DNA from 2 places in the Listeria sp. ILCC792 genome. Region 2 is predicted to be linked to the other one. Evidence: a T-box and tRNA genes for the amino acid it is inferred to sense, from the RefSeq annotation. Region 2 holds a T-box; the other holds one or more tRNA genes.

Region 1 (15,322 bases), on a different contig from region 2:
TTCTTTCGAGTCATAATTAATGCCGATTGACCAAGTAATTCGAGAAGTCGTCGCATTGTAGCTCCCGTTTTTAAATCCATCATATTTCGCAGAATCATTCGGGTCAAACGTCGCTCCGTCACTGCTCGAATGCGTATCATCAGATTCATCTGTCCAAGAAGTAGTGGCATTGTTAGGGAAAATCCGATTTGGGTCATCCACCCCGTCGACACTCGTATTAAATGTTGTTTTGTAGGTGATACGGAAGTCATGATCAGTTCCAGCCGCATACGTATTTAAAAACTGGACAGTAAATTGAAGATTGGGTTCGTCATATACTAAGGAATAATCCTGATTTTCAACAAGTGTGGCACCTGTTACCATATCTGTCATGACGAATGTTTCAGGTAGCAAAGTCAAACCCGGACTGAGGTCATCAGTCATTTGCCAATTTTTCATCATATAATGATTTTTATTAATGTCGATTTGCCACGAAACCTCTTTTGCATCATAATCGACTGTCCCAAGCGTCTTAATGACGTTTTGTTGCACAATACCACCAGACGAGTTACTTGTATCTCCTGTATCCGTATTAATTGAATTATTAATCGTTACATTGTCATCAATAATCCCCGTTAATTGTGTCTGATACTTCATTTTTACTGCATAATCAATATCATGTAAAAAGACAATATCAAAGCCATTGCTTGTATTTTCGATTCTATAGTCGACGCCCTCGATTAGTTGCCTACCCTGAACTTCCGATCCATCTGGATTAAATGTGATTACATAAAGTTCTACAGAACCATCTACAAGTTTCATGCGACTATCTCCAAACTCATCGTGAAGTGTCGCATCTTCTTGCGCAATTGTCTTTTCACCGTAATTATATTTGACAGTCCATTCTGATGTTTGCGTATCTGGGTTATAGTTGCTCGCTTGTTTAGTCAAAAGAACACCGTATGAGCTCGCAACAGACGCTTTAGCTGGGAGTTCTGTCCCATCTGCATCTAGAATAGCCGTATTTTCAAATGTCTTATTCCCACCATTTTCAGGTTTCGCATCCTCATCAATTTTTGTTGTATATTCTAAGCGGTAAGCATCACTAATTGGCGTTGTAAACGTTACGTTACCCGCAGCATCTACTGTATATCCCGAAGTCACAAGCTCTGCACTCCCCGGATATATTTCCCCGTATAAATCTACTTCTACTTTATAGACTTTTACAGATTGATACGTTGTGCCCGGTGGAAAATTCTCATTCACAACAGCTTGATCAATCGTATCAAGCGCTTTATTAATATCCACTTGCCAATAAATAAAATCTGGATTTAGTTCTTTATCAAAGTGACCACTTTTTTCAATGGTACTGTCTACAGCTGGTTTAACATTGATATCAACAGGTGGAATGTTATCTTCAAAAGGTATCTTAATCGTGATTTCTCCCGGACCATCAATATCTGCTGGGTTCAGCTGTGTGTCGAATTCCAAAGTCCCATGGACGTTGGAATTTTCATGAACTGCATCTGTAAAAACAAACTTTATCGTATTATCCGTACTCACTTCGACATCGGCATACGGATCAAGCGGTATAGTTTGATTTTGCGATACTTTTACTGTATCAGGTAATTGAAACGTATAATAATCCCCTGCATTAATTTCTGCCCCAACATCATTCGGTATCGCCCACGTGAATTTAAAATGAACATAATCGTTCACGGTTGGTTCAGCAATAGGATTTCCATCTGCATCAAAATAGGTTAATTCCATTCCTGTCAGTATGGTTGAATCTGCCTCTGAATAGCCTAAACTCGCAAAAATGTCTTTTACATCTTGTGGTTCATCTGCAGCAACTGCTCTTTGCTCAGGCTTTTCCCCCGAAGTGCTCGTTTGTCCATTTTCTGGCAACGTTTTAGAGTCGTCCGTTACGCTCGGCGTTTCCAGTTCACTTTCAATTTCGTTTGATTTAGCAGGTTCTTGATAAAGGGTGACTTCCTTGCTTAAATGATTCAAACTTGAAGAAAAATCGATGCGGTCTTTGTCAGTCGTGGTGCCATTTCCAAGGTAAGTTGCTGCAACATCAAATGTAATATCTGCTTCAAATTCAGCCGGTATATCAAAAAGCAATTGATTATCTTTAATTTCATAAGTTCCAACAGCTTGATTATTTGAATCTAAAATCGTTCCTTTATTTACTTCTTGTAACGAAAATTTTTCAGAAACGGAAATTGTTTCCCCTTTTAATTGTGTATCACTATTTTTAGCATGTGCTGTTACTTTAAATGTAAAATAATTATTTTGATCTGTAGCTCCTGCTGTCTGATTTAAGCTAACTAAATTGACACCCTCTTCTTTTGAATCAGCATTTACGATATACGGCAAAAACATTTGCGTGATAAGTAAAAAACTGAACAACAAATAGAATGCTTTTTTCAAACGAATCCCCCCCTGAATACGCTTCTTAAACATAAAATCTATTTGGATATTCCCCCGACTTTAAATAGTCAAACAAAAATCCGCTCATAACGAACGGATTTTAAAAAACTAACCTTTACTTGTCTTTCTTTCTAACTTTAGGTACTAGAAAACCAACAAGCCAGCCTAAAATTGCAGAAATAGCGATGACCATGAAAATTGGAATCGTCATTTTGCCGAATAATAAGTTGATTGTTACACTTTCTCTGTTTAGAATCATAAATAAAACTACAAGTGCAATGATAATACATATAACAATTAGCCTTATCGATATTTTTTTGGAATCGTCTTCCATGATGCTGCCCCCTTTTTTAATTTATTCTCCCCTTCTTTTCCCGTTTCTCTATGCAAGAAACGTTCTTTTTTTCAAATTAGCTTTTTTAAGGTGTTGTGTGCACGTAAATTTTAGGTTGGAAGTCTTCACCAGTTTGTGAATGCGTTCGCTGTCTGGATTTGCGATTGTTTAGTAGTAACCGCAAGCCATTTAAAATGACTAAAATCGTACTTCCTTCATGCCCGATGACGCCAAAAGGCAAGTTGATCGACTGGAATACGTTTAAAATGACAAGCGAAATAATAACTGCAATTGAAAAAAAAATATTTTGTTTCACGATGCGGGAAAGCCGCACGGAAAGCTTTCTGGCATAAGCCAGTTTTTCTAAATCATTTTTCATTAAAACAATATCTGCGGCTTCCATCGCAATATCGGTGCCCTCTCCCATCGCAACACCGACTGTCGCATGCGCAAGTGCGGGCGCGTCATTGATGCCATCGCCGACCATACAAACGCTGCCGTAAGTAGCTTTTAAATCGTTCATCACAGCCACTTTATTTTCCGGCAAACAACCTGCAATAACATAATCAATGCCAATTTCTCTTCCAATAGCAAGGCCGGTTTCCTCATTATCTCCTGTCACCATCACCGTTTGTATGCCATCGCTTTTTAGTGCTGAAATCGCCCGGACGGCTTCTCTGCGGGCCTCGTCTCGTAATGCGAGCACCGCAACCACTAAATTGTCTTTTGCCACATAAACGATTGTTTTCCCTTCTTTGGCTAAATTTTCGGCGTATTCATCTACATACTTGGCCGTGTTTTCTGCGCCTATAAAACGGGCTTTGCCGACTTTCCAGTTGTGACCTGCGTAAGCAGCCTGAACACCAAATCCGGGGACGTCTTCGGTTACTAAACCTTGCAAGTAGGTGGCGCCGCGGCGTCCTAGTGCATCTGAAATCGCTCTTGCTAGCGGGTGGGTGGAATTTTTCTCGAGCGTATAGACGACATTTAGTAGCTCATCTTGGTCTTCCGTTTCTAAAATAAAATCGGTAAGGCTGGGTGTGCCACGCGTTAAGGTGCCTGTCTTGTCAAAAGCCACTGCACGAACGCGCTTTAAATGCTCAAGGTGAACGCCCCCTTTAAACAAAATCCCATGTCTTGCCCCGTTTGAAATTGCGGCGAGTGTCGCGGGTGTGACGGAGGCGACGAGTGCGCACGGCGAGGCGACGGTTAGGAGAACCATGGCGCGATAAAAGGTTTCATTCCACGTCCAACCGAGTGCGAAATGCGGCAAGAACAACATGATGCCGACTAAAACGAGCACGGCTTTGACATATTTGTCCTCGAAGCGCTCGATGAAAGCCGCTGTTTCAGAGGGCTGATTTTCAGCGTCTTGCACCATTTGAATGATTTGGCTAAACAGCGTTTCCCCTTCCGTTTTGCTGACAGAAACCGTAACGGCGCCAGTCAAATTGACGGTCCCGCCAAATACGTCAGCGCCATTTGATTTTTCTTTCGGCATCGATTCGCCGTTTATCGCGGATTCGTCCACGGTCGTTTCACCGCCACAAATCACGCCATCAATTGGAACGCGCTCACCCGGGCGAACTAAAATGAGATTGCCAATAGCTAGGTCACCGACGGGCACTTCTGTTAACTCTCCTTTTTCCCATTGCAAAAAAGCGGTTTTAGGCTTTAAAGCCATCAATTTTGTAAGCTCGCGCTTGCTTTTGTTTGTCGTATAAGTTTCAAGCGCCCCGCTTAGTGAGAAAATGAAAATCAAGACGGCCCCTTCCAGCCAGTATCCGATAATGGACGCACCTGTTGCGGCAAGGACCATCAGTAGTTCAACGTTCAACTTATGCGTTTTGATGGTATCCAAAATACCCGATTTCGCTTGCTCGAAACCACCGATAATGAAGGCCGTTATAAAAATAATCGCAATGCCCATTTCCGAAATTTTGCCTTCCAGTTGCCAGCCGATTAGTATGAGTATCCCACTCACAGCGGTTGCAATAAAAGCAACATTTTCTCTTATTTTTTGCATGTTTTCCCCATCCTTTCTATTTGAGAATCATTTTCGTTCCCCTAAAAAACACGAAAATCTGCTCCCACTAGCGTGAGAAACAGATTTACATTAAATTTATATTATTTTTTCACCTTTATTATACTAAATTTAGCAAGGTAATTCAATGGAACTGGCAATAAATTCACGAATTTAGCGAAAACTTTTCCATCGCTGTTGCCTGTTGTTCATAAATGGATTTATTTGTCATATCCGCTAACTTTTGAAGCGCAAGCACGGTTTCCTGTTTGAGCTCTTCAGAAATTTCGCCAGTGATTTTAATCGAGGAAAAACCAGTTGCGATGATGACTTGGTAGGATTGATAGATTTCTGTTTTATACGTTTGCTTTATTTCCTCCGAAAGGTTTTCACTTGCAGGAAAAAAGTCCATTTCCCAGTTCTCTTCGATTAACTCTTTCGGGTAAGCATCTAAATCTTCCAGCTCATCCGCTTCAATTAGTTCTTCTAAAAAAGCGAGCGTATCAGCACCTGTATCGTTTCCAAAGGGTGCCTCCTCTTGACTAATGTCGTAATAAATATCGGCTAGGAAAGCTTGTCGAAAATAAGGGTGCGAGGTTTCGCGCGTGACACCTGTTTCGGCATCATCAAAATACCAAGCAACAAGTTCCGTGATGTCTTTCCACCCCTCGATGTTTGGCGGAATTCCATTTGCATAGGCTTGAAAAAGATTGGTAAGTTCTTCAACATCCACCATTTTTCTTTGTAACTGTTTGAACGACTCATCACCGTTCTCAAAACGGATTTCAACCGTATAACTATCTTTTTCCTTCATCGCTTGAATATAGGAGCTCCCCGCTAAACTAGGCGTGGATTCTAGCACCAGCACTCGGCAATAGCCGCTTTCTAAGTCAGCCATCGCCGCATAAATTTTTGCTTCGTTCACTCGCGAATAAAATGTATGTTCATTCCATAATTCAAATTTCATACCATTCCCCTTTAAAAAAAGGCATAGAAAAAATCTTCTACGCCTTTCCAGTTTTCTTTACGGCAACACATTTCCAGCTGCACGGTAAATTTCATACCATTCTTCACGCGTCAACTCAATGTCAGCGCCTTTGCGAATTCCTGCAATACGTTCCGGGTTCATCGTTCCAAGCACCGTTTGAATTTTAGCCGGATGGCGTAATATCCAAGCCACCGCAATTGCTGAGTTCGAAACTTGATATTTCTCCGCCAATTGATTGACTGCTTGATTTAATTCCGGAAATTTCGGGTTATCCAAAAACACACCTTCAAAAAAGCCGTATTGGAACGGCGACCAGGCCTGAATTGTCATATCATTTAAACGGCTGTAATCCAAAATCCCGCTATCGCGCACAACTCCAGCATCAACCGTCATATTCACATTTAGCCCTGCATCAATCATGCCTGTGTGCATAATGCTAAACTGCAGCTGATTCACAAGCAAATCCTGCTCCACAGATTTCTTCAAAAGCTCAATTTGAAGCGGATTCTGATTACTCACACCAAAATGACGCACTTTCCCACTCTTTTCAAGTTCAAAGAAAGCTTCCGCTACTTCTTCTGGTTGAACAAGCGTATCCGGACGATGTAGTAACAGGACATCCAAATACTCCGTACGCAACCGTTTTAAAATCCCCTCAACTGAGTTTATAATATGTTCCTTCGAAAAATCAAAGAAGCCATTTCGAATCCCACATTTCGATTGCAAAATAAGTTTTTCGCGCGGTACAGAAGCCTTTTGAATCGCTTCTGCAAAAATTTCTTCCGATTTCCCACCGCCATAAATATCCGCGTGATCAAAAAAATTCAAGCCATTTTCAAGAGAAGTCTGAATCACTTTCTCTGCTTTTTCAACCGATAAATCAGCCATACGCATACAGCCAATTGCAATGCTAGGCGCAGCAAGTTTGCCACCAAGTTTTAACTGTTCCACTATTTCCACCTCTTTAATTAAGATACTTTCATTTTACCATTTCATGAAAACGATATCATCTTTTAATTAAAAAACTCGCCAAATCCCCTATTTTAAACAAGTGGCTGTTGCTTTTTAAGCTGTTTTATTATACAATAACTTTTGTCGTGGAGAAATACCCAAGTCCGGCTGAAGGGGACAGACTCGAAATCTGTTAGGCGGGTCTAACTCGCGCCGGGGTTCGAATCCCCGTTTCTCCGTTCGCACAAAAAGCCTTGATTTTTCAAGGCTTTTTGTTTTAAATAAAATAAGCAGAATCCTACTCAATTTTATAAAATACACATATATGGGAGAGAAAATCAACTTGGACAAAATTATAAATATCGTTATAAAATTTTATCGTAAACGACGTTATTCCATGGTGTTAACACTAATACTCACTATCTTATATCTTATCATCACTTTTGTTTCAAAAGCATTATTATCTCGAAGTGTTTTTTTAGTTTTCATAGAAATAACTAACTGGACATATTTAATTCTAGTCACGCTATTGATGCTTGGATTAATGCTTGCCCCAACCTATAAAAATTCCTATGAATATTTAAAAAAAGGCATGAATAGAAGAATTGGATTTGAAATTCAAGCCTTCGAAATTGACAGTAACAATTCATATAAAAAAAAGAATACATATCGTAAACTCAAAAAAATCAAAAGTAGTATTTTAAATTTATCTCCTGAAGAAAGACACTTGCTCTTAAGTTATTTTGAAGCAAAAAACAAAGCACCCATCCCTGTTTTCATACCTATTTTAGCTTCATTTCTTCTAGGACTTATTGGAAGTTTTATAACAGCGTACTTTAAATCTCCTTTAGAGATGTTAGGAACACTCTATATTACTTTTTTACTGTTTTCGGGACCAGCAATAAATTGGCTATTAACCAATCAACAGAGAAAACTTACCGAACAATATATCATTAGTTTAATCAAAAATGCGCCTAATAATTGGTAATAGAAAAACTTAGCAGGCACTAAAATGCCTGCTAAGTTTTTAATTCCGAATCATATAATCAAACGCGCCCAGCGCAGCTGTTGCACCTGATCCCATCGAAATGATAATTTGTTTATAAGCACTATCCGTACAATCCCCAGCAGCAAACACGCCTGGCACATTTGTCGCGCCGTGTTTATCTACTATAATTTCGCCCATTTTCGTGCGCTCCACAGTGCCTTCTAGCCATTCTGTGTTTGGTGCCAGACCAATTAAAATGAAGACGCCTTCCACATCAATATGCGTTTCTTCATTTGTTTCGCGGTCCACGTATGTTACGCCATTTACTTTGCTGTCACCCGTAATTTCTTTCGTTTGAACGTTTTTCAGCACCGTTACATTTGGTAAAGAGTATAGGCGTTTTTGTAACACTTGGTCTGCTTTTAATTCTGGCATAAATTCGAGCACCGTCACATGTTTGACGATTCCTGCGAGATCAATCGCGGCTTCAATTCCAGAATTACCGCCGCCCACAACGACAACTTTTTTTCCTTCAAAAAGAGGGCCATCGCAGTGCGGACAATACGCAACACCTTTGTTTTTAAACTCTTGTTCGCCAGGAACGCCGATATTACGCCATCTAGCACCCGTTGAAATAATTGCGGTTTTACTCGTCAATACGGCGCCATTTTCAAGCGTTACTTCCACTTGTTCATTTTTCGAAAGGCTTGCTACGCGAACGGATTTCATCACGTCAACATCATACTCGTTCACATGCTCTTCCACTTGCGCCATCAGCTTCGGACCTTCCGTATATTTCGTTCCAATCACATTTTCGATGCCTAAAGTCTCTAAAACTTGGCCACCAAAAGTTTCAGCTACGATACCCGTTCGAATACCTTTTCTAGCCGCGTAAATCGCCGCGCTAGCGCCAGCCGGCCCGCCACCAATGACGAGGACATCAAACGGTTCTTTTGTTTCAAACTCCGACGCGTCAGCTGCACCAGCAATTTTAGTTACGATTTGTTCGATTGTCATGCGGCCATTTCCAAATGGCTCACCGTTTGCAAAAACTGTCGGAACAGCCATAATGTTTTTCGCTTCGACTTCCGCTTTAAACATACCGCCTTCAACCATCGTATGGCTAATATTTGGGTTTAAAATGCTCATGATGTTGAGTGCCTGAACGACGTCCGGGCAGTTGTGACATGTTAGGCTAACGTAAGATTCGAAGTGGAACGTTCCACTAATTTTTTTGATTTGCCGAATGATTTTCTCGTCCACTTTCGGTGCCCGGCCGCTCACTTGTAATATCGCTAAAACGAATGAAGTGAATTCGTGCCCGAGTGGAATGCCCGCAAAAACAATGCCCATATCTTCATTAACGCGTTCGACGCTAAAGCTAGGCGTTTTCGCAAGGCTCGCTTTTTCCATGTGGATTTTAGGCGACATCTCGGCAATTTCTGTTACAAATTCTGCCAGCTTCTCGGAGTTTTCATCTGCTGCGACACTTAACTTTAAGACAATATCTTGCTCAAGTAATTCCAGATAACCCGCTAGCTGTTCTTTGATTTCTTTTTCTAAAGGCATCTTTAGATTTTCCCTACAAGGTCAAGGCTCGGTTTAAGCGTTTCAGCGCCTTCTTTCCATTTCGCTGGGCAAACTTCGCCTGGATTATTCCGCACGTACTGACCTGCGCGAATTTTATCGATTAAAGTACTAGCGTCGCGACCAATACCATCTGCGTTAATTTCTACAGCTTGAACAACTCCGTCTGGATCAATAATAAATGTTCCGCGATTTGCTAAGCCTTCTTCTTCGTCCAGCACATCGAAAATATTTGAAATAGTGTGTGACGGATCGCCAATCATTATGTACTCGATTTTACCGATGGCATCTGAAGAATCGTGCCATGCTTTATGTGTAAAGTGCGTATCTGTAGAAACAGAATAAACTTCTACATCTAAATCTTGAAGCGTTTTATATTGGTCTTGCAAATCCTCAAGCTCTGTCGGGCAAACAAATGTGAAATCTGCTGGATAAAAGCAAACTACACTCCATTTTCCTTTAAAGTTTTCAGATGATACATCAATAAATTCACCTTGGTGGAATGCTTTCGCCGTAAATTCCTCTATTTCTTTTCCAATTAATGACATGTAAATTCCTCCTAAAAGCTTTAATTCGTGATTGCTCACTTTTAAATTATCATCTGATTTTAGGAAGATGTCAACAGTAAATTATAATATTTATAAACTAAAAATAAATACAAACTGAACATTCAAAGCTCAACATCAGCATGAAAACCTGATACAAAGCCATGTTCAGTTTGTGAAATCTAAAGCTAAATTTGTGATATTTTTTCATTTTATCAATTAGCTCTCTATTTTTCTCTATCCACTCTTGCGTTAGGATGCTTATCTTCTATTAAATTTAACAAGACGCCCTGCTCTAAATAGGCTTTAAGTCCACTTAATACGAGCGTGTAGCCTTCCGTTGCATCAATAATCTCACTCAGTTCATTAAATTCACCATTTTGGATTTTAACGATAGTTTCAGTTTCTGAATACGCCTCAAACTTCCAAATCGTTTCTTTTGCATTCGCATGGCGGACGTGAATACGCTCATTTGGGATAATTTCTAAAACTAAAATTTCATCCGAGACACCATACATTTCCCAGTCCCACGTTACTTTTTGACCAACAACTAACTTACCGGAACTTTTGGTAAACCAAAACTTGGTTGTCACGTCTGGTTCAATAAATGCTTCAAAAACGACCGCTACAGGTTTCTTAATTAGTAAACTCACATTCGTTTGCATAAGCTTCTCCCCCTTTTCTTCTATTGTAGTAAAAACTGTTTGTCCTCACAACTTTAATTCGCGTTCTGCTAGATTTTTATAGAAATCGGCTTCATGCGATACTAAAAGTAAGCTTCCTTTGTACGTTTGAAGTGCCTTCCTAAGCGCTGCTTTCGCAAGTGCATCCAAATGATTGGTCGGCTCATCTAAAATCAAAAAGTTCGTTTCAAGAAGAAGGAGCTCTGTTAGTTTTAGCTTGGACTGTTCGCCGCCGCTCAGTGTAGCAATTGGGCGTTCCACAAACTCGGCACGGATGCCGCTACGCGCTAAAATTTGCCGAACTTCTTTTGTCCCCTTTTCAGGAAACTTGTTTTTAATGTAGGCGAGGGGCGTCATTTCTGGTGCTTGGAAAACGAGGTCTTGCTCAAAGTAACCAATACGCACGTTTTTAGCAAAAACAGCTTTTCCAGAAAGGGCTTGAATTTTGCCAAGGATCGTTTTCAAAAGCGTGGACTTCCCTATGCCGTTGAACCCTGTAATCACAAGCTTTTCGCCGGCATGCACGTAGAAATCAAGCTCGGGCAAAAGCGCTTTTTGATAGCCAACTAAAAGTTTTGATACGACTAGGCTTTCGCCACTAACTACGCCCGTTTTTTCTTTAAAAATAAAGCGAGGTTTTTCGTGGAACGTCGGAGGGGCAATCCGTTCCAGCCGATTCAATTGTTTTTGCCTCCCCCGCGCCAATTTTGAATGAACACCCGCCTTGTTTTTCCGAATATACGCTTCCGTTTCCGAAATTTTCCTTTGCTGTTTCGTATATTCACGCGTATAGGCTTCCTGTAAATGCGCTTTTTGTCCTAAAAATGCTTGATAGTTTCCCGTATACTTTTTAATCGTCCCAAATTCAACATCTAAAATATGCGTCGTCACTGCCTCTAAGAACGCCTGGTCATGCGATACCACAATAAACGCACCTTCCGCAGATTGCAATACGCCTGAAAGCCACTTAATATGGAATTCATCTAAAAAGTTCGTCGGTTCATCTAAAATCAGAACATCTGGCGCTTCGAGTAGTAGCTTCGCCAAAATCACCTTGGCGCGTTGACCGCCGCTTAAACTTTTCACTTGCTGCCCTAAAAACGCATCAATCCCTAGCCCCCGCGTCACTTCCGCAATTTTTCGGTCAATCCCGTAAAAATCCATTTGGAGTAGTGTTTCTTGGATTTTCGCTGCCATTTCAATTGCTTCTGCATCACCAGTCGCGTACAGCTCATTCATTTTTTCTTCTTTATGAAAGAAATCCGCAAAGGCAAGCTTCAAATAAGCTTCGATGTCGTGATCGCCGTCCACTTCCGCATATTGGTCTAAATGCCCAATTTGTAAGCCTTGTTGCCACTTGATGACACCATTATCTGGCAAAAGCTGTCCAAGTAGAATTTGTAAAAGCGTGCTTTTGCCTGCGCCGTTTTGACCTACGACACCAACATGTTCTCCTTTGTAAATACTAAATTCCGCTTCTTTATACAGTAAGCGATCTGGAAAACTTTGCGTTAAATTTCTCACTTCTAAAATACTCATTTCAATCTCCTCTTTCGAACAAAATAAAAAAACAGGAAGCGTTCCGTTCGCCTCCTGTTTCCTATCAAAACAAAAGGCCAAAGACAAGCGCACTTGTCTTTGGCCTTTTAAATAAATTTCAGTCACTGTCGGTAAAAATGCAACACAAATAAACTACCTCAATTTGCGGCTTTTACCGACAAGGAATTTCGAATTTATTAGCCTCTACACAATGCCTTGTCGCATTCAGTTGTGCAGAGGAAATCTTTTCTACTAACGGTACAATTAATCTCAATTTCAACACTTCCTGTTCATTAGCAGAATAAACCATATTTTAATTTCTGTCAAATGCGTTTTAAACAAACCGAAAAAAGGTATAAGAACGTTAATTAGAAAGAAAGGGGAATTTTTATGTGGCTCTATGAAAAATCTGTAGCTGAACGTATTGTTTCTGCCCCTATTGACAGAGTTTGGGAACTATTAGCCAATCGTAGTAATGTATCTTGGCGGACAGATATTATACGTGTAGAAACTGAACCTTCCTCAAATAAAATAACTGAATTTTATCCGAACGGGCAAAAACTGGAATTCCATATCATTGATGAACAACCTACTAAATATCGCGTTTATAAAATTAAACATCGCTTTTTTAGCGGCTACATTTGGGAGGAATATAAGACGGCGAAGGACAACCAAACGCGCGTCATTATTACGGAGAAAATTCGAATGAACAACGACCTACTAGGCGTTATCTCCCGGCTTGCTTTAAACTTAGAACAAGGGCAGGTCAAGTACTTGCATGACATTGAAATGGTTTTAACGCGTTAAAAGTCGCCTGACCTTTCCAACTCGTGTATACTAAAAATAGTTAAACGTTTTTTGGGGGGCTTTATGATGCACATACGACAAATGGGACTGTCTGATGCAGAGGACTTACTTGCGCTCGAACTGCGCAACCGGGAATTTTTCCAAAACTACACAGGGCTAAGAAATGAAGAATTTTATACGCTTGCTGGACAAAAAAGACGCATCATGCAAGCCATGTCAGACCGCGAAAAAGATCAAGCTTATTCGTATCTAATTGAAGATGATCAAACTATCATCGGTCTTATCGCGCTCACTGGTGTACTGCGCCATAGTTTGCAAAGCGCTTGGATTGGTTACTTTTTAGATAAAGAAATGAATGGCCGTGGTTATATGACTGAAGCGGTCAAACAAGTTGTTGAAATCGCCTTTTCTGAGCTAAAATTGCACCGTCTTGAGGCTGGTGTCATGCCGCACAATATTCGGAGCATGCGTGTTTTAGAAAAAGCTGGCTTTGAAAAAGAAGGTATTGCACGGAAAAATGTTAAAATTAACGGAAAATGGGAAGATCATATGACGCTTTCCATTCTTAATCCGGAAGATATTTAAACGAGGCAAATGACAAACGGCCATATTCGCCGTTTGTCATTTGCCTTTCTTTTTCGCCTCGTAATAGCCTAGTTTAAAGAAATCATACCATTCCAAAATTTCCTCTTTCGGGAAGGCTTCCATCGCAAGCATAACTTCCTTCGCAAACTCAAAAATGGCGGAACCATTCGCTGTAACGATTAAGCCATCTCGAACGGCTTGCTTTTCTTCAAAGTGTTTTTCGCCTTTATAAACGGGCACTTCCCGCAACTCCTCTAAATAATTCGCTGTATGTTGCACTTCATTTAGAACGCCATGCGAGCCAATGAAATAAGCCGCATCACAAATCGCACCTAAGACGGCGTTGCGCTTAATTGCATAGTGCACGAGTTCCATAACATCTTCGCTTTCTTTTTTGCGCCATGAATTTCCGCCAATCAAAATGAGTGCCACAAAATCTGTTGGTACTTCATTTAGCGCGTAGTCGGGCAGCACCGTAATTCCGCCAATGGACTTAATAGGTTCTTTTGAAAGGGACACGGTTTCTACTAAATAACGCTTTTCCTCGCCATTTTCTGGTGTTTCATTGATAGCCGCTGCAAGGGAGGCAATTTCCCAATCGGCAAATTCGTCGAGCAACACAAATAGTACTTTTTCCAAGACTACCACTCCTTTTTCTAAAAAAAACAGCCTGATTCCTGCTTTTAAGAAATCAAGCTGTTTTTAGTAATGTTCCACCGTGGCGTTTTTTTAAACGATATCAAAGTTTTCAATAATTTTATTTTCTTCTGCGGCTTTAAAAATCGCTTCGATTAAAATCAATACGCGGTAAACTTCTGCATTTTTAATAATTGGTTCTGCCTGATTTAAAATGACGTCCGCAAAATTGTTATACAGGCTCGTTTCCATTTCAAGTGGTGCCGGCAGCGAAACGGTTTCCGTCGCCTCTTCGGAAGGTGGCGCCATCGTTTTGGTTAGGCCTTGCCCTGCTTGAATCGGTGTCGGCTCGGAATTATGCAGATTTTCCGTTGCAATTACCATCTCCCCGCTCATATCCCAGTCGCGAATGACCGCCGTTCCGTTCGTGCCGAGGACATACCAGCGTGGTAGCTTAATAAAGTTCGTCGTCCCCACTTCAATATGCGCCGTCACACCATTTTCAAACGAAATTAAACTCGTAAAACCATCGTCCACTTCATCTCCTAAAATAAAGCTTAGGTTCGCAGACACACTCTTGATGCGCGAATCAACCATAAATAGCAGCTGATCGAGCAAATGAACGCCCCAGTCAAGTACCATGCCACCACCTTGCGCTTTCAAATGACGCCAGTCACCGGGAATACCATTTGCCCCTTGCACGCGCGATTCAATTCGAAATACATCGCCAATTGCTTTCTCCTGAAGCATGCGTTTTATAATCAAGAAATCCTGATCCCAGCGCCGATTTTGATGCACCATAAACGTCCGCCCAGTCTTCTTTGCCACCGCTAAAATTTCTTTTAGCTCCTCGCTATTTAGCGTAACCGGCTTTTCACATAAAACGTGCTTGCCAGACTCTAACGCGCGAATGACTAGCTTTTTATGCACATCATTTGGTGTCGCAATTAAAACCGCATGAACCGACTCGTCAGCCAAAACTTCCTGATAGCTCCGATAAACGCGCAAGCCTTTTTCACGAATTTTTTCGTGCACATTTTCATCAATATCATAAGCCCCAACAGGAACAACATGGTCGCTCATTTTAGCAAGCTCCACATGGTACGTCCCCATGCCACCGAAACCAACAATAACTAAATTCACCTTTTCCATTATGCCCACCACATATCTTGCGGCGTATCACGAATCAAAATCGAACGCAAATTCGTTACCGCGCGCTTGAAACCTTCGTCAATCGACAT
Region 2 (15,322 bases):
CCTGAGTTGCCTAGCTCTAACAGAGGACATGCTGGGGAAGACGTTACAAACAAATATTTTGGACCATAAGGAGAGTAAAAATAAATGAATAATGATAAACTCGTTGCACAAAGAATTTTGCAAGCTGTTGGAGGTAATCCTAAAGTAGTAGAGTATAGAGATAGAAATGAAAATTCGGCTATTGATATATTTATTGGTACTGATAGACCTTATGAAGAAATTACTACCTATTCAACAATTGGACTTTCAAATTATGGAATTGGTTTAAAATCCCCAAATAAAGAAATACGAGTAGAATTTGTTGGAGGGTGTGAATCAACATATGAAAAATTTGGAAATGTATTAAGTAGCTGTGCATTTAATATTATAAATGACCAATTTTCTTGTAAACCTGGAACAATATACCCTAATATTATTAGCGAATATTATGAAGAAACTTCTATGAAACATGTCCTTTTCACAAATCCATTTTTATGGGACGAGTTGGGATATATTGATACAGAAAATGTGCATATAACATGGTTAATGTTGGTTCCAATTTCAGATAAAGAGTTTGAATTTGTAAGAAATAACAGTGCAGAGGAGTTAGAGGATTTATTTGAAAAAAATGAAATAGATATTTTTGATTTAAATAGAGATTCTGTAATATAAAAAGAAACTCAATCACAAGACGGGTAATCAAGTGGTTGAGTCTTGAATAGTAAGCAATACATTCACTAATCAAGTTACCAATAGCTAACAAAAACTAACTGTATTCACTGTATAAAAGTTGCACTACCGAAAAAGATATGAGGTAACTAACTTTGTAGAGAGAGTAGCGTACTCATATCTTTTTAACTGTTTTTAAAAGTATAAAATCAGTGTGTTGCTTGGTATGAGAGACGGTTTGTTAAGTGGGCAGGAACATTACCTTAGGAATCAAGTAACATGGAATCGTGGAAAACCGGCACCTATTATATGGACGGCACGAAATACACCGGTGTGGCTTGTGGCACGCTTCGGGCATCGGCGTACGTGAAATCGGTGAAAGGCACGCTGGATGAAAGTGGCCTGATGGACGTGGTGATGGGGTTGGGCTTAAGTACTGCGGCGATTCGGGGGAGTATGACGTATGAGGAAGCTGGTGGAGAATGGTATAATATGGAAAAAAGTTGGTCAGACGCATTAAAATTTGGTAGTAAAGTTGAAGTTAACATTAAACCTAACTACAATTTGAATTCTGTTAGACCAGACAGCTTTAATGTAGAATATTGGATAGACGGAGAAAAATTTATTAAATTTATTAGAAAGCCTTGATGAAAGAAGTTGAGATGATGGAGCAAGAATTAGGAATATTATATAATGAATTAGCACAAAAAATTATTTCGATGATTCCGGTTGATTGGAGCAAAATATACTATCTTGGTGAGGTGGGAAAAAAACAAATGAGTTGGTCTTCTGTATTTTATTTTGAAGAAACTAGTTCAAAAAAATTTGTAAAATCTCATAACATACCAGAGAGATATAAAGTTTCTCAACAAATATATAATGATTTATTAGGAGAACTTAATTCGATATTACTAAAAATAAATAAATGTTTTGAAGAAAATGAACAACCGCTATGGGATCAATTGAGCTTTTCTTTAAATTCTAATGGAAAGTTTAATGTAGATTTTTTATACGATAAAATTTCGGATGATGATGGGCAAGTAAAAAGAGAAGTCATTTGGGCTTATAATAGTTTTGAATTTAAGCCGAAAGAAGGCACTTTCACACGCAAATTATTAGACTCTTATTTAAGTGAACGCTAACTACTGAGATTACGAAAAAGAAAAATATTTAGAGGTTTGAAGATGTTATTGTGCTAGATTCTGAGGGTGAAACAAAAGAATTTTGAAAGAACAAGTTTAGATACTAAACTAAACGGTGGGCATGTTATGCTAAAAAGGCTCGAGGGACAAGTCAAAGTACTAGCTGGGTCTGTAAAGAATTTTGTGTAAGTTGTGTTTCTGGTTAAATGTATTTAGTGACTCTATCCTCAAAAAATATGACGAATTGTGATAGAATTTGTCCCCAATTGTGGACCTTCATGGTCCACTTTTTTGTGACATCTATCGTCACAAGATAAAGCATTTTTAGCAACGATTCATCTGAAGGAAAAACACTTTTTGATTTCGTTGATTTACGTAATTGACGGTGAAATCCTTCAATGATGTTAGTTGTGTAAATAATCCGGCGTAAATCTTCAGGATAGTTGAAGAATGTTGCTAATTCAGCCCAATGCTCCATCCAACTTTTTGTAATGATTGGATACTTCTTCCCCCATTTTTCGTCAAACGCACTTAGTGCTTCTAACGCTAGTTCCTCAGTAGCGGCTTTATAAATAGGTTTTAAGTCAGCTGTGACAGCTTGCGCATTAGTGGGACATATAGGCGACATTGAGCGTTTTTCAAATCCGCATAAGTTAGCTAATTATGCTGGAGTAGCCCCTCATGAAAGGTGGCGGACATGGACAATCTAACATTGATTTCTTAAAAGAAAATGGGTTTGAAGTAAATATTGAAAAAATTTACCCTAATGGTGTTAGAACTGGAAATGTACCAGACCATAAAGTTAAGGCTAAAAGAACAGGGAATAATCAATCTTGGTTTCCTGAAAACTGGATAAATAAAGATATAGAAAGTGCAGGACAACATGTTGCTAGTGTTAAAGATAGAGAAGCTATTTTGGTGAGTTCAACGGTGTGCGAGTTGGGAATAAAAACTGATGGAAAACCTGCAACTATATTCCCAGATGCAACAAGGCAGGAAAATACTTAGACGTAAATGACTACCAAATAAATGGAATAAGCCTTTTCGTATGTTTTTGATAATCTTCAAATTGCGAACCGTATTTTTCTAATAAATATTTGTCTGCATTTGGAATGTAAGAGAAGACGAACATTAGGAATAAAAAGAGTGGGACGAGAAGTGCCCAAACGTTTATTGTTACCAAGGCAAATCCTGCAACCCATAAAATGTCACCGTAATAGTTAATATGAATGGCATATTTAAATAATCCGCCTCTATAAAGTTTACCTTTGTTTGCTGGATCGGCTTTAAAAGGTTTTCGTAGCAACTCAGAAGTTGTGTTAATGAAGCTACCAGCTAAGAAGAGGACTATTCCTATAACGTACATGGCGATATTCGAGTCTGCTTGACTGTACACTGTGAATAAGGGGAAACCGATGTAATAGATTGCAAATGCTAAACTGTTTCCGATGGATTCTTTCCAACTAATTCCACGTGGTAACCAGATGAAAAGCATCGCATTTAAGCGAAGGAAGGTAATTAGTAAAAAGATGATAATCGTATAGCGTATGTAGTTATCTAAGGTAGCATCGCGATAGAGAATAAAAAATGCGAGAATCAAATAAATAATCTGCGTAATGAATATGAATACCTTCGCAGCAGTCGTTTTTTGATGTATGCCGTACATGTTTACATCACTCCTTTTCTAGGAATATTTTATTCGTTTATTGTAGCATACGGCGAGTCAAATAGCTGGGGTGACGAAAAAATCGCAGGTCCCGTAAATCATTTGGGAACCTGCGATTTTTTTAGCTATAGCGTACGATAATTGCGTCGCCGCGCGTTTCGTCATATTGCACCCAGACGGAGTCACCAGAACGGGGGCTTGCGGTGGGCTCGATAGTTCCGACAGAGATGTAGCGACGGCCGTTAATGTCGAGTTCAACACGTGCTACGGGTCGTTCGCTTCTTGTGTAGCCAAGATAGTTTACGGAAGATATGACGGCGGAGCCTTCTTTTGCTTGGCTTAACCTTTTTCTTAAAGAAAAATCTTCCAGCGTGAACTTGATTGGGAGCGCCATTCCGATTTGCAGTGTCATCGTGTTTGGCACAAATTGGCTACTTTGGGTTGGAAAACTCGTTCCGTCTGCTTGAATGGTCAAGTCGAGCAGTGTCAATTTACGCCCGGAAATCGTTGCCGAAAGCGGCTTAACTGCGGTAACCGTGCCTTCTAGTGCAACCGAATCGGTATCGTTATATGCCGTGTTATACGCGAGTATGCGCGAAATGCCGCCAGTTTCCATTAATTCCGCTGTTTTGCCGATTTCAAAACGGAATCCGTCCGGCTCAACAGCTGGAACATGGTATACCTTGCTATTCGCTTGGAATTCGAGTTCGACAGCGGTGCCACGGTTTGCCGCGCCATATGAACGCACAGCAGTGAGTTTGGCATTTGAAATGCGTTCTTCTTGTGCCGTTGTTTCCGTTGCCACGTCCGCTTCGTCCACGAACATAGCTTTATTTTTTTTCGGATTGTAGCGAATCATCACTTGCTGTCCAATCGGAATTTGCGTCAATACAGAAACAACGCGATGGACCTCGACTTCTTTCTTTTTCCCTTCGTAGATAAAGCTCAGTAAGAAACGAACTCTAGGCTGATTATTTATGTAGACGCCCGTTTCGTTTGCTGACACAATTGTAGCCGGCAAAACAACTGAGTCTTTTTTGTTGCGCTTATTGGCCGATTTACGAATAATTGTTCCGGAAACGCCCAATAAAATCAGCATGAGCGGAATGAACAGCCAGACTATCCAATTGATGGCGAGCGCCGGGTATTCTTTCAGGAATCCAAGGAATGAGCCCAATTTGCCGGTCATTTTTTGGTCCCACGCACTGACGTCTGCCGAAGCAATGATTTGCGCTTTGCCCGTTTCCAAATTGAACATGCCGGTCGTTTTGCCCGCTCCGTCATAGTACAGCTCTTTCGCATTTTCGTCTTTATAAAAAAGTGCGTTTCTATCCGCTAAATCTTCGTAGTTCGCTTTTTCAAATAGCGCGCTGACATCTGTTAAGCCGCTGTTCAGTTCATTCAATAAATACGCCGTGATACCGCCTTGCGTCTCATCTTCTGTGCTTGAGCCGATGAGCAAACTTTCTTTTGAATTCAGCGGAATGATGAGCGATTGATAAAGCGGTTTTGGTGTTATGAGCTTTTGTCCTGCACGAAAATCAGTGGGATTGATGTGGTAAATTTCTTTAGGGTACGATGTATCAACTTCCAGCAATTGATTTTTACTTAACCCTGTGTCTGCTAAAAATGGTTTTTGAATAGCTACATCTGAGTTCCCTTGTGCGATGGAATACGTGTTTTGGTTATTTAAAAGGCCACTTAATTGTACGGTGGAATCATCTTTTAAATTTACTAGCCAATAAGGTAATAGATTTCCATTATTTCCGTAGATAAGCGAAATACTTGTTGGCCTTGCTGATAAGCGTTTATCGTCTGCCAAATTTATAGCTGTAGCTTTGCCGTTTTGCACTTGGATATAATAGGTATCCGCCTTGTTTTCTGCACTAATAATGAGGCGCCCACGGTTCTGATAACTATTCGTTTTAAGGTAACTATCTAGTATGATTTCTTGTGATAGGATATTTTTCATGGTGCCATTTGCGTCAATTTGATGCAATTCGAGCTGTTCGTCTTCGGTTTTTGTTGCGATGACAAACGCGCCGTTTTGATAACTTGGAACCGCTTCTTTGAAAATATTAGAATCGAAAGTAAAGGTTTTTTCGATTGTTTGATCGTGCACGTCATATAGATTCGCGAGCAAGTCATCTTCGTTTGGCACAACTAACATTTTCTTCCCTTTTTCAAATAAAAGAAGATGCTTGGACTCTTTTATGTCGTTTTTTTGTGCCACCTGATAATCTTGGTAACTGTTGTAGACAGCTACAGACAGCACTATGGCTGGTATGAAAAAGAATAGTAATGGTTTAATCGTAAACGCCTCCCTTTGACGATGATGTATATAAGTGAACCTGTTTACTATTATACTATAAGATTGTCGGTTATTTTGCTGAAATATGAAGTAGTAAGGAGCGCAGCGTTAGCTAAAATGGAAGAAATACGAGAAAAACGAGATTTTTGTCATAACAAATTTTAAAAATTGTATCAAAATAATGATTTTTCGAAGCAAAAACTGCTATTTTGGTAAAAAAATTCACAAATTAGACACAACTTAGATGGATGTTGCTGCCGCAGTCAATTGGATTGAAAACAGCATGCTACATCTTCGCTGTGACTTGAAAAATGCATTGCTTATTTGGCATAAGCCAGCTATATTAAGAGCTGGTTCAATATTTTTCAAGGAGGACAATTATGAAAAAGTTCATTGGTGTCGTAAGCATTATCGTAATTTTAATGTTACCGCTTACTTCCTCTTTTTCGGCAAAAGCTGCAACTGGGAGCTACGGAGCAGGATTGACAGTGAAGTCAAAAATAACAACACGAGCAACCAATAAATCACTTAACTTCTTTCCTTATACAGATGACGATATACTGACTTATGAAGCACAAATGAGTATGAGTGGAAACTTTAAATCATGGGGACAGACCATTCACTTGGATAAAAATGACAAAATCGAGTTAACTAAAGCGCCAGAAATTGTGACAACTGGGGGTATTACGTCCGCAGATGTGAATGTAGAATATTCAAATGATGGTGTGAATTTTGAAACGGGAACACCTAGTGAAACGAATCGTTATCGCTGGGTAAAATATACGGTTACACAAGATGTAAAATGGGACACGACAACGCAACGTGTTCAGCTTTTCTTTGACGCTAAAAGTATTGCCAAAGAAGGCTTAACAGAAACGGATTTTAATCAAACAACGGGACATCAAGCGGAAGGACAATATTTTGCGACAGGGCGTGACGATAATCGCACGCGTACAACAAATATGTCGTATATGCCAACAGTGTTTTTCAAAAATCCTAAGATTTATGGGCAAACATTTGAGCGTTTAACGACCGAACATGGTATTCAAGGTTCATGGAGTACGCCAGCACCAAATAATCCGTTTGTATCTGGGATTGACGTTTTTTTATATGATAAAAATGACAATTTAATCGGGCAAACTGTTTCCGATCAAAATGGTTATTATGAATTCGATAAAATTTCGCGAACAGATGTGTACTACACGCACTTCAATGATCCGCAAAATCGTTATTATATGAGTTTCGTGCTGCGTTCATCAGACCCAGCAACGGCTGACCCAGGCGACTATGCTTGGTATAGTTTTGAAGGTAGTGATCAAACGGTTAGCGGAATTCAGTCTATTTACGATAGCGCCCGAAATAAGCAACTTAGGAAAGTAGAAAAGGCCATTGAAATCGAGACGCAAGATATTCACTATCGCATTGGTGACGAAAAACCAAATCTACGCCTCGGCGTAACGAAAGCCTATGATCGTTTTGAAGGAGACTTAACACAGTTCCGCCTTTATCACCAAGATGGCATGTTATTTTATGCAGATAGTCATAATGTGAATTGGGACGTTCCGGGTGTTTACCCAGTACAAGTCAGAATAATGAATATGAACGGTGCTTTCGGATATGGCGGTTCTCAAAACTCAACAACCACAGGCACGTTCAATGTGATTGTGACGAATTCGCTAGCACCAGTAATTGAGGCGGGCGATAGCGAAGTCTATATTGGCGAAAGTTTTGACCCGATGAAAGATGTCCGAGCAACTGATCCTGACGATGCAAGCGATATCACGGACCGGATTGTCATCGATGATAGTGCGGTAAACCTTCATGCGGTGGGAAAATATCCGATTAAATACAGTGTGACAGATAAAGACGGCGACAGCATAGAGAAGACGGTGTATGTCACTGTGCGCGACTTTACGATTGATGCGAGCGACGTCGAATTGTATGTCGGTGATGCGTTCAATCCGCTTGAACACGCTACAGCAAACGATTCCGTTGCGGGTGATATAACGAGCGATATCCGCGTCAAAGCAAGCAATGTCGACACCACGCAAGCTGGGAAGTACGCGGTCACTTACACGGCGACAAATCCAGACGGTCGTACAATCGAGAAAACCATTGCGGTCACAGTAAAAGACAAGGCAAGCCCTTTAATCCTTTTACCTCCTGAAAAAAGCAAGCCAGCGCCACCAAATGAAAATGCGAACAACGTAAAAGTCACGCCAATCAATGAAAAACCCATTACTAAAAGCTCGCTTGAAAAACAAGCGACAAGTTTACCGAAAACAGGAGATACAAATTCGCCATTTATAATTTTAGCTGGCCTTACGCTAGTTTTAGTTGCAATAAAAAGCAAGAAGCATCATTTCTGATGCTTCTTGCTTTTTTTCATCTCAATTTCCACAAAACCGCGGACACTATTTGTTAAAAAAACGCGTGAAGCCAGCTGTAAATCGCGGAACGTCAAAACTTGCTCAGAAATTTCCCCCTCTTCAAGCAAAGCCTGCCGAAAAATTCCGGGCAAAAGTCCGCACGAAAGCGCTGGTGTCACAAGTTTCCCGCCGATTTCCAAAACAAGGTTTCCGGAAATGAACTCCGTAAGCTCCTCTTTTTCGTTATAAAGCAAGGTTTCCGTGACATCTGGTTCACGCAGCTCCTCGTACATTTCGCGGCGGGTCGTTTTATGCGCCAAAAACGAATTTCGCGGTAGCGGTTCTGATGCAATTTTGGCCGTCCAGACGGGTGTTGTACAACTTATTTCCTGTACATCAAAAACAAAATCGCCGTTTCGCTTTAGCTCGGCCCGAAATTTAAACACGCCATTTGAATGCTCTGCTGCGGCCGTTTGCCACAATGAACGTGCGGCAGAACGCTCGAACGGCAACGCCCAAATTTGCGCGCTTTTTTCCATACGATCCAAATGGGCCTGAAGCCGTTTTAACTCCCCATTTTCAAGCCGCAAACTTTCAATTAATTCCACCGGCGGAAAAGCATCTGCCAAAACGGCCGATTTCGCTTCAATTTCTGCAAACTCCGCCGCCGCGTCTGAATCCCAAACAATGCCGCCACCAACCCCGTAACGCGCCACATTTGCTCGTAAATCAATTTGAATCGTCCGAATCGGCACACTCCAAATCATGTCCCCGTCTGGTTTCACGTAACCAATTGCGCCGCAGTAGACTCCGCGCGCCGAAGTTTCGAGCTCGGTAATGAAATCCATCGTGTTTTTCTTCGGCGCCCCTGTAATCGAGCCACATGGGAAGAGCGCTTCAAAAATCTCAAAAAGCGATTTCTCAGACGCCAGTTCCGCTGTCACCGTGGACGTCATTTGCCACACCGTCGGATACGGCTCAAGCTCGCATAATCGCGGCACGCGCACAGAACCCGGGCATGCAATTTGGCCAAGGTCGTTTCGCAGCAAGTCGACAATCATCACGTTTTCCGCCCGATTTTTTTCGTCGTTCGCCAGAAAATCCCGTCTCACCGCGTCCAATTCCGCCGTGTCCCCCCGTCGAACCGTGCCTTTCATCGGCCGCGTCGTCACTTTCCCCTTTTCCACCTTGAAAAAAAGCTCAGGTGAAGCAGAGAGAATTTGATGCGCGGCGGTCGTAAGCATGGCCGTGTACCGTGCCTCGCTTTGTTCGCGTAGGTGCCTGTAGGCTGAGCCCGCCTCAAATCCTGCCAGCACGGGGCTGTTTAAGCGTAGCGTAAAGTTCGTTTGATACGTATTTCCGGCCGCAATTTCCGCGCGAATGCGCGCAATGCGTGACTGATATTCAGGAAAAGTCATATCTGCGGTAAACGCAAAAGTCGGTTTAATACGCGGTGGCGCCTCAAAATTTGGAACCGGCGAATCAAATACCCCAAACCAAACGAGCGGCAAATTTTTATCCGCACAAAAGGTCCGCAAATATTCATTGAAGGCAGGCGCCGCTTCGTAGCTCACAAAACCCGCAATATAATAGCCGTCTTTCCGCCATTTCTCCGCCCGCTGAAAAACAGCCGCCACTTCCGCATGTGTGAACGCCATTAAAATTTCCTTCGGCTCACTAAAACACATTGTCTGCCCTTCAAAATCAAAACGCAACTGATTTTCCATACGCCACCTCTAAAAAGTTTTTCAAAATATGATGTCCATGCTCTGATAAAATGGCCTCTGGGTGAAATTGCACGCTATAAATGGGAAGCGTCCCATGTTCCATCGCCATTAAAACGCCGTCCTGTGTCCAAGCCGTTTCAATTAGCGGTGCCAGAACCCCAGTTACCGCAAGCGAATGATAGCGCGCTACATCAAACGTGCGAGGCAAATTGCGGAACAATTGCGATTCATTATGCGTCATGGCACTTGTTTTGCCGTGAACAATTTCGGGGGCAGAAACAACACGTGCACCGAAAAATGTGCCAAGCATTTGATGCCCCAAGCAAATCCCTAAAATGGGTTTTTTATCAAAATAACGCTCTATAAAAGCCAGTGTTTCCGGATAATCGGTCGGTTTCCCGGGGCCTGGTGACAATATGACGCCCTCATAATCATCTAACTGGGTGAGAAGAGGTAAATTCTCCGAAAAGACGACGTTCATGTCTGCGTTTAGTTCCAAAAAATATTGATAAAGGTTATATGTAAATGAATCGTGATGGTCGATGATAAGTAACATTGTCCGCCCCCCTTTTTTTTCGCTACTATTTCTTTTATAGCAAATTCAAGCAGGTTATACAAGTTAAGTTTGAACTTTTCGCCGTGGTGGAATGAAATAGAAAAAGCATCATTTTGGAGGGATAGAAATGCGAAACGAGCTGGAGGAACGAATTTTAAATGTGTTAGATGATCATAAAATCGGTGTTATGGCTACAGTGAAGGATAAATATCCACACGTGAGATACATGACTTTTTTTCATAAAGGGCTAACGCTCTACACGGCAACGTTAAATACGCTTCCGAAATTGGACGAGGTGGAGCGAAATCCGCATGTTTCAGTACTTATCGGCTATGAAGGTGAACATGTAAAGACGGCTTTCGTTGAATTTAATGGTCGTGTTGTTGTAGAGCAAAATGAAGCGATTGTTGAAAACATTTGGGAACAAATCAACTCGGAATGGGTGGATAAAAAGCAACCTGGTTTTACGGTACTGAAAATCATTCCAGAGCAGATTCGCTTGTTTGACCTACCCACGGAGGAGCCAGAAGTACTGGATTTAATTTAAAGGCTTGAAAAAATCTCTTGAATGGTTTAGAATACAACTAAATTGATAAAAGAAAACGTTGACAAGAAATAGTACCAAATTTTTTGTTTGTGAGAGAGCAGATGGCTGGTGAAAATCTGTAACAAAAATTTGCGAATCCCTCTTGGAGTGAATGGTGGAACACATTTTGTTAGTAAATCATTCCGGTGCGAACCGTTAAATCCAAATGAAGCTGGAGATTTTCACAATCTCAACTAGGGTGGCAACGCGGATATCAACCTCCGTCCCTTCTCTGTATATTTGTACAGGAAGGGGCGGAGGTTTTTGTTGCGGCTCTTAGTGCTTCAGCACTTAGAGCCGCAATATAAGACCGAGCAAAGCGAGGTGTTAATCCATCAAAAGTCTCTTAGAACTTCAGCACTTAGAGCCGCAATATAAGACCGAGCAAGGCGAGGTGTTAATCCATCAAAGCTCTTAGAACTTCAGCACTCAGTCTACCCACCCGCCCAACCAAGCAAACATACACCCCAACACCATATAATCAAAGGAGGAAAAAATCATGTTAGACGTAAAATTACTAAGAAACAACTTTGAAGAAGTGAAAGCAAAACTCGCGCATCGCGGTGAAGACCTCGGTGATTTTGAAAAATTTGGCGAACTAGACGCGCGTAGACGTACGCTAATACTCGAAACCGAAGCCCTTAAATCAGAGCGTAATGCCGTTTCGGAACAAATTGCTGTTTTAAAACGCAACAAAGAAAATGCCGATGCAAAAATTGAGGAAATGCGAATTGTTGGCGATAAAATTAAAACGCTCGATATTGAACTGAAGGACATTGATGAAAAATTAAACGCGATTTTGATGGCAATTCCAAACATTCCGCACGAATCAACTCCGATTGGCGAAACAGAAGATGACAATGTAGAGATTCGCAAATGGGGCGAACTTCCAAACTTCAACTTTGAACCAAAAGCGCACTGGGATTTAGGCACGAACCTTGATATTTTAGATTTTGAAGGCGCCGGCAAGGTAACTGGAAGCCGCTTCGTATTTTATAAAAAGCTCGGAGCACGCCTTGAACGCGCGCTTTTAAACTTCATGATGGACCTTCATTCCGAAGAGCATGGCTACGAAGAGATGCTTCCGCCGTACATGGTGAATCGCACGAGTATGACTGGGACAGGCCAGCTTCCGAAGTTCGAGGAAGATGCTTTTCTTGTTGAAAAAGAGGATTATTTCTTGATACCAACAGCTGAAGTCCCAGTGACAAATTACCACCGGGATGACATTTTAAAAGCAGAAGACTTACCGCGCAAATACACGGCGTTTAGCGCGTGCTTCCGCTCAGAAGCAGGTTCTGCGGGTCGCGATACACGCGGACTAATCCGCCAACACCAGTTCAACAAAGTCGAATTGGTCCAGTTCGTAAAACCAGAAGATTCCTACGAGGCGCTCGAAAAGTTAACGAACAACGCAGAAGAAGTTTTAAAACGATTAGAACTCCCGTATCGCGTGCTTAGCATGTGCACCGCCGACCTAGGTTTCACAGCAGCCAAAAAATACGATTTAGAAGTGTGGATTCCAAGTTACGGGACGTACCGCGAAATTTCTTCTTGCAGTAATTTCGAAGCTTTCCAAGCACGCCGCGCCAATATCCGTTTCCGCCGTGAACTAAACGGCAAGCCTGAATTCGTGCATACATTAAATGGATCCGGCCTAGCAATTGGTCGCACAGTCGCTGCCATTTTAGAAAACTATCAAGAGGAAGACGGCTCAATCCGCATTCCAAAAGCACTTCAATGCTATATGGGTGGAATTGAGAAAATCGAAGCACCTAAATAATTAGATTTTGTTCCGTCAAAATAAAAAAGCATCATTCAGTAATCATGCCATCTCGAAAAAGGGGCTTTACTGGAATGATGCTTATTTTTTATTTATGTCCCAAACTCTTTTTTTGTAGGTTTGTACTTCTAAGACCAGACGCATTTTTTCTAGTAGTTGCTAAGTTTTCTGGTTCTATCTTATTAATAGAAGTTAAAACAACTAATCCAAGGTTTCGTTCCACGTCTTGAGCGGTTTTAATTGTATTATCAAACAGATTTCTAATGAACATAATTATAATGCCAAGTATTAATCCAAATGCTACTGAAAGAGCTAACATTATAGATTTGTGTGGTTTTATAGGAGCCATTTTAGGGCTATAAACAGCGGGCGATAAAGTATAAACATTATTGACGTTCATGATTTTTGGTATGGTCTTACTAAATATATTAACAGTTTCATTTGCGATTTTAACAATATCTTTTGGATTAGAGCCTTCTACGCTGACTTGTATAACTTGAGAATCAGTAGGACTTGTTACGGTAATCATTTGGCTTAGTTCATCGACGGAGTACTTGTTATCCATTAAGCTTGAAACTTGGGATAAAATACGCGGACTTTCCATGATGGAAGTATAGGTATTTACAAGTTTTAGATTGGCTTGCACATCTTCTGCTTGGGAAGTGCTTTTTTCAGAATTCGCTTGATTGATAAGCACTTCAGATTCACTTTTATAAATGGGTACAGAAAAAAAATAGAGATAGATAACCATTACTAATAAACTAGCACAAGTACTAAAAATAATAATCCACTTGTTTTCTTTCAAAATATTCCATAATTGACTTACATCTAGGGTATTTTCCATGGCTTCCTCCTGGTTTTATCAACACTAAAAATGCTTTCCGTGATTTCTAGGCTGATTCTAAAATAATGTAGTGCTAACGAGAAGAGAGTTACAACCTTTTTGTTGCATAACCAATCCATATATCTATCGCGCGTAAATATTAAAAGATGTGTATATTTATTGGTCATTTTTCGTGCATGTTGTTAATTTTATCACAAAGGAACTAACTGCTACATTTTAGCACTATTTATGTAGCTTGAGAAGAGCTGAAATCACACTTTAGTAGCTTATTTATCTATATAGGCCTAAAAATGGGGCGAAAATGTGACAGTTTATTTTATGAGGGCTGTGTAAGGGCTTAATCACGTTGACAAGCATTAAGAGGCGTAGTATATTTTAACACAAGGTTAATTTTATAATTACAGCTAAAGAAAAGAGGTCAATTTAATATGCCGGGTTTTTTTGGATTTATTTCAAATAAAGAAACAGCATTAGAAAAAGATATAGAGATTTATGACATTATTGAGGCAAACGATAACCTTATTGAAGAAAAAAATACAGTGAATACACCAAATTTATATGGTCGTTTTTTTAGAAATACAGTTAAAAAATTTGAACAAGATAAGACTTTTTCTCAAAATGAGGAAGCGTTTTTTATTGTCGACGGGGTAATTTTAAATAAACTTGATTTAATGGAAAAATATGAAATTAAAGATCGGAATATGTTTTCCTTAACGCAAAAGATGGCTCAATCTGCATCTAAGCCATTCTTTAATGAATTTCGCGGACATTTTTCAGGGGTGTTTTTAGACAAAACATCACATACTTTTAATCTATACACAAATCATATCGGAAATAAGGAAGTCTTTTATTATTTAGACAAACAGACAGATATTTTGTATTTTGGTACGGATATAGACATTCTTGTGAAGTTGGTGCATAAACATGCAGGCAAACGTTTCAAACTAAAAAAGAATGCAGCGTATAGCATGATTACGCATTCCTATACATTATGTAATGATACGCTTTTCGAAGACATGTACCGATTAACACCAGGACATTATTTACAATATTCAGCCAATGGAATTGAAAAAAAATGCTATTTTGAAATAGATAATACGCCAATCGATATTACAGAAGAAGAAGCAATGGCTAAAATCGACGAACTCTTTAGAAATTCTGTAAAACGTTCTTTTGAAAAAGATAAGGAATATGGCTACAAGCATATAGCCGCTTTAAGTGGTGGTTTAGACTCAAGAATGACGACATGGGTTGCGCATGATATGGGCTATACAGACACATTAAGTTATACTTTTTCACAAACTGATTATATGGACGAAACGGTTCCAAAGAAAATGGCGAGTGAATTGAAAAATGAATGGCTGTTTAAGTCACTAGATAATGGGATATATTTGTACAAATACTTTGAAGAAGCGGTGAAGATTTCTGGAGGTAGATGTCAAAGCTGTAGTATCACGCCTACGCTTAGCATGGCTAACACGTTAAACATGGATCAATTTGGTATTGTTCATACGGGGCATCTAGGCGGTGCTATTTTAGGAACGTATTATGAAAAAGGTAGGAAGCAAGAATTCCATCCTGGTTCAGGTGCGAACTCGACGCGTTTGATTGAGAAAGTTCAATATACGGAAGAAAATTCCTTCCATTTAAAAGATAAAGAGATTTTTAAACTGTATAATCGCGGTTTTAC

Evidence for each region. The T-box of region 2 lies ahead of serS (serine--tRNA ligase). A T-box ahead of a tRNA ligase gene usually reads a tRNA of that ligase, here a tRNA-Ser.
Region 1: it encodes a tRNA-Ser, which carries the amino acid that the T-box ahead of serS (serine--tRNA ligase) is inferred to sense. The anticodon was not compared.

Annotation. Positions count from the first base shown of each region.
Region 1 covers NZ_FYBO01000002.1:239,371-254,692, forward strand. The annotation lists gene CFS60_RS03775 (LPXTG cell wall anchor domain-containing protein) at 1-2,415, opposite strand, end outside; gene CFS60_RS03780 (lipopolysaccharide assembly protein LapA domain-containing protein) at 2,531-2,749, opposite strand; gene CFS60_RS03785 (heavy metal translocating P-type ATPase) at 2,835-4,775, opposite strand; gene CFS60_RS03790 (hypothetical protein) at 4,939-5,739, opposite strand; gene CFS60_RS03795 (aldo/keto reductase family oxidoreductase) at 5,797-6,711, opposite strand; tRNA gene CFS60_RS03800 (tRNA-Ser) at 6,860-6,950, shown strand; gene CFS60_RS03805 (hypothetical protein) at 7,055-7,699, shown strand; gene ahpF (alkyl hydroperoxide reductase subunit F) at 7,739-9,268, opposite strand; gene ahpC (alkyl hydroperoxide reductase subunit C) at 9,271-9,834, opposite strand; gene CFS60_RS03820 (SRPBCC domain-containing protein) at 10,059-10,496, opposite strand; gene CFS60_RS03825 (ABC-F family ATP-binding cassette domain-containing protein) at 10,542-12,053, opposite strand; gene CFS60_RS03830 (hypothetical protein) at 12,444-12,860, shown strand; gene CFS60_RS03835 (GNAT family N-acetyltransferase) at 12,924-13,445, shown strand; gene CFS60_RS03840 (DJ-1/PfpI family protein) at 13,482-14,084, opposite strand; gene CFS60_RS03845 (Gfo/Idh/MocA family protein) at 14,175-15,233, opposite strand; gene CFS60_RS03850 (sugar phosphate isomerase/epimerase) at 15,233-15,322, opposite strand, start outside.
Region 2 covers NZ_FYBO01000018.1:17,366-32,687, reverse strand. The annotation lists partial or broken gene CFS60_RS13690 (GH-E family nuclease) at 1-69, shown strand, start outside; gene CFS60_RS13685 (suppressor of fused domain protein) at 85-651, shown strand; gene CFS60_RS13680 (DNA/RNA non-specific endonuclease) at 928-1,296, shown strand; gene CFS60_RS13675 (immunity protein YezG family protein) at 1,296-1,790, shown strand; gene CFS60_RS13670 (transposase) at 1,993-2,418, opposite strand; gene CFS60_RS13665 (transposase) at 2,381-2,500, shown strand; gene CFS60_RS13660 (EndoU domain-containing protein) at 2,472-2,798, shown strand; gene CFS60_RS13655 (DUF1295 domain-containing protein) at 2,809-3,456, opposite strand; gene CFS60_RS13650 (hypothetical protein) at 3,578-5,626, opposite strand; gene CFS60_RS13645 (immunoglobulin-like domain-containing protein) at 6,148-8,136, shown strand; gene pabB (aminodeoxychorismate synthase component I) at 8,127-9,863, opposite strand; gene CFS60_RS13635 (aminodeoxychorismate/anthranilate synthase component II) at 9,841-10,419, opposite strand; gene CFS60_RS13630 (pyridoxamine 5'-phosphate oxidase family protein) at 10,547-10,966, shown strand; T-box leader at 11,016-11,237, shown strand; gene serS (serine--tRNA ligase) at 11,505-12,788, shown strand; gene CFS60_RS13620 (YveK family protein) at 12,877-13,632, opposite strand; gene CFS60_RS13615 (asparagine synthase-related protein) at 14,061-15,322, shown strand, end outside.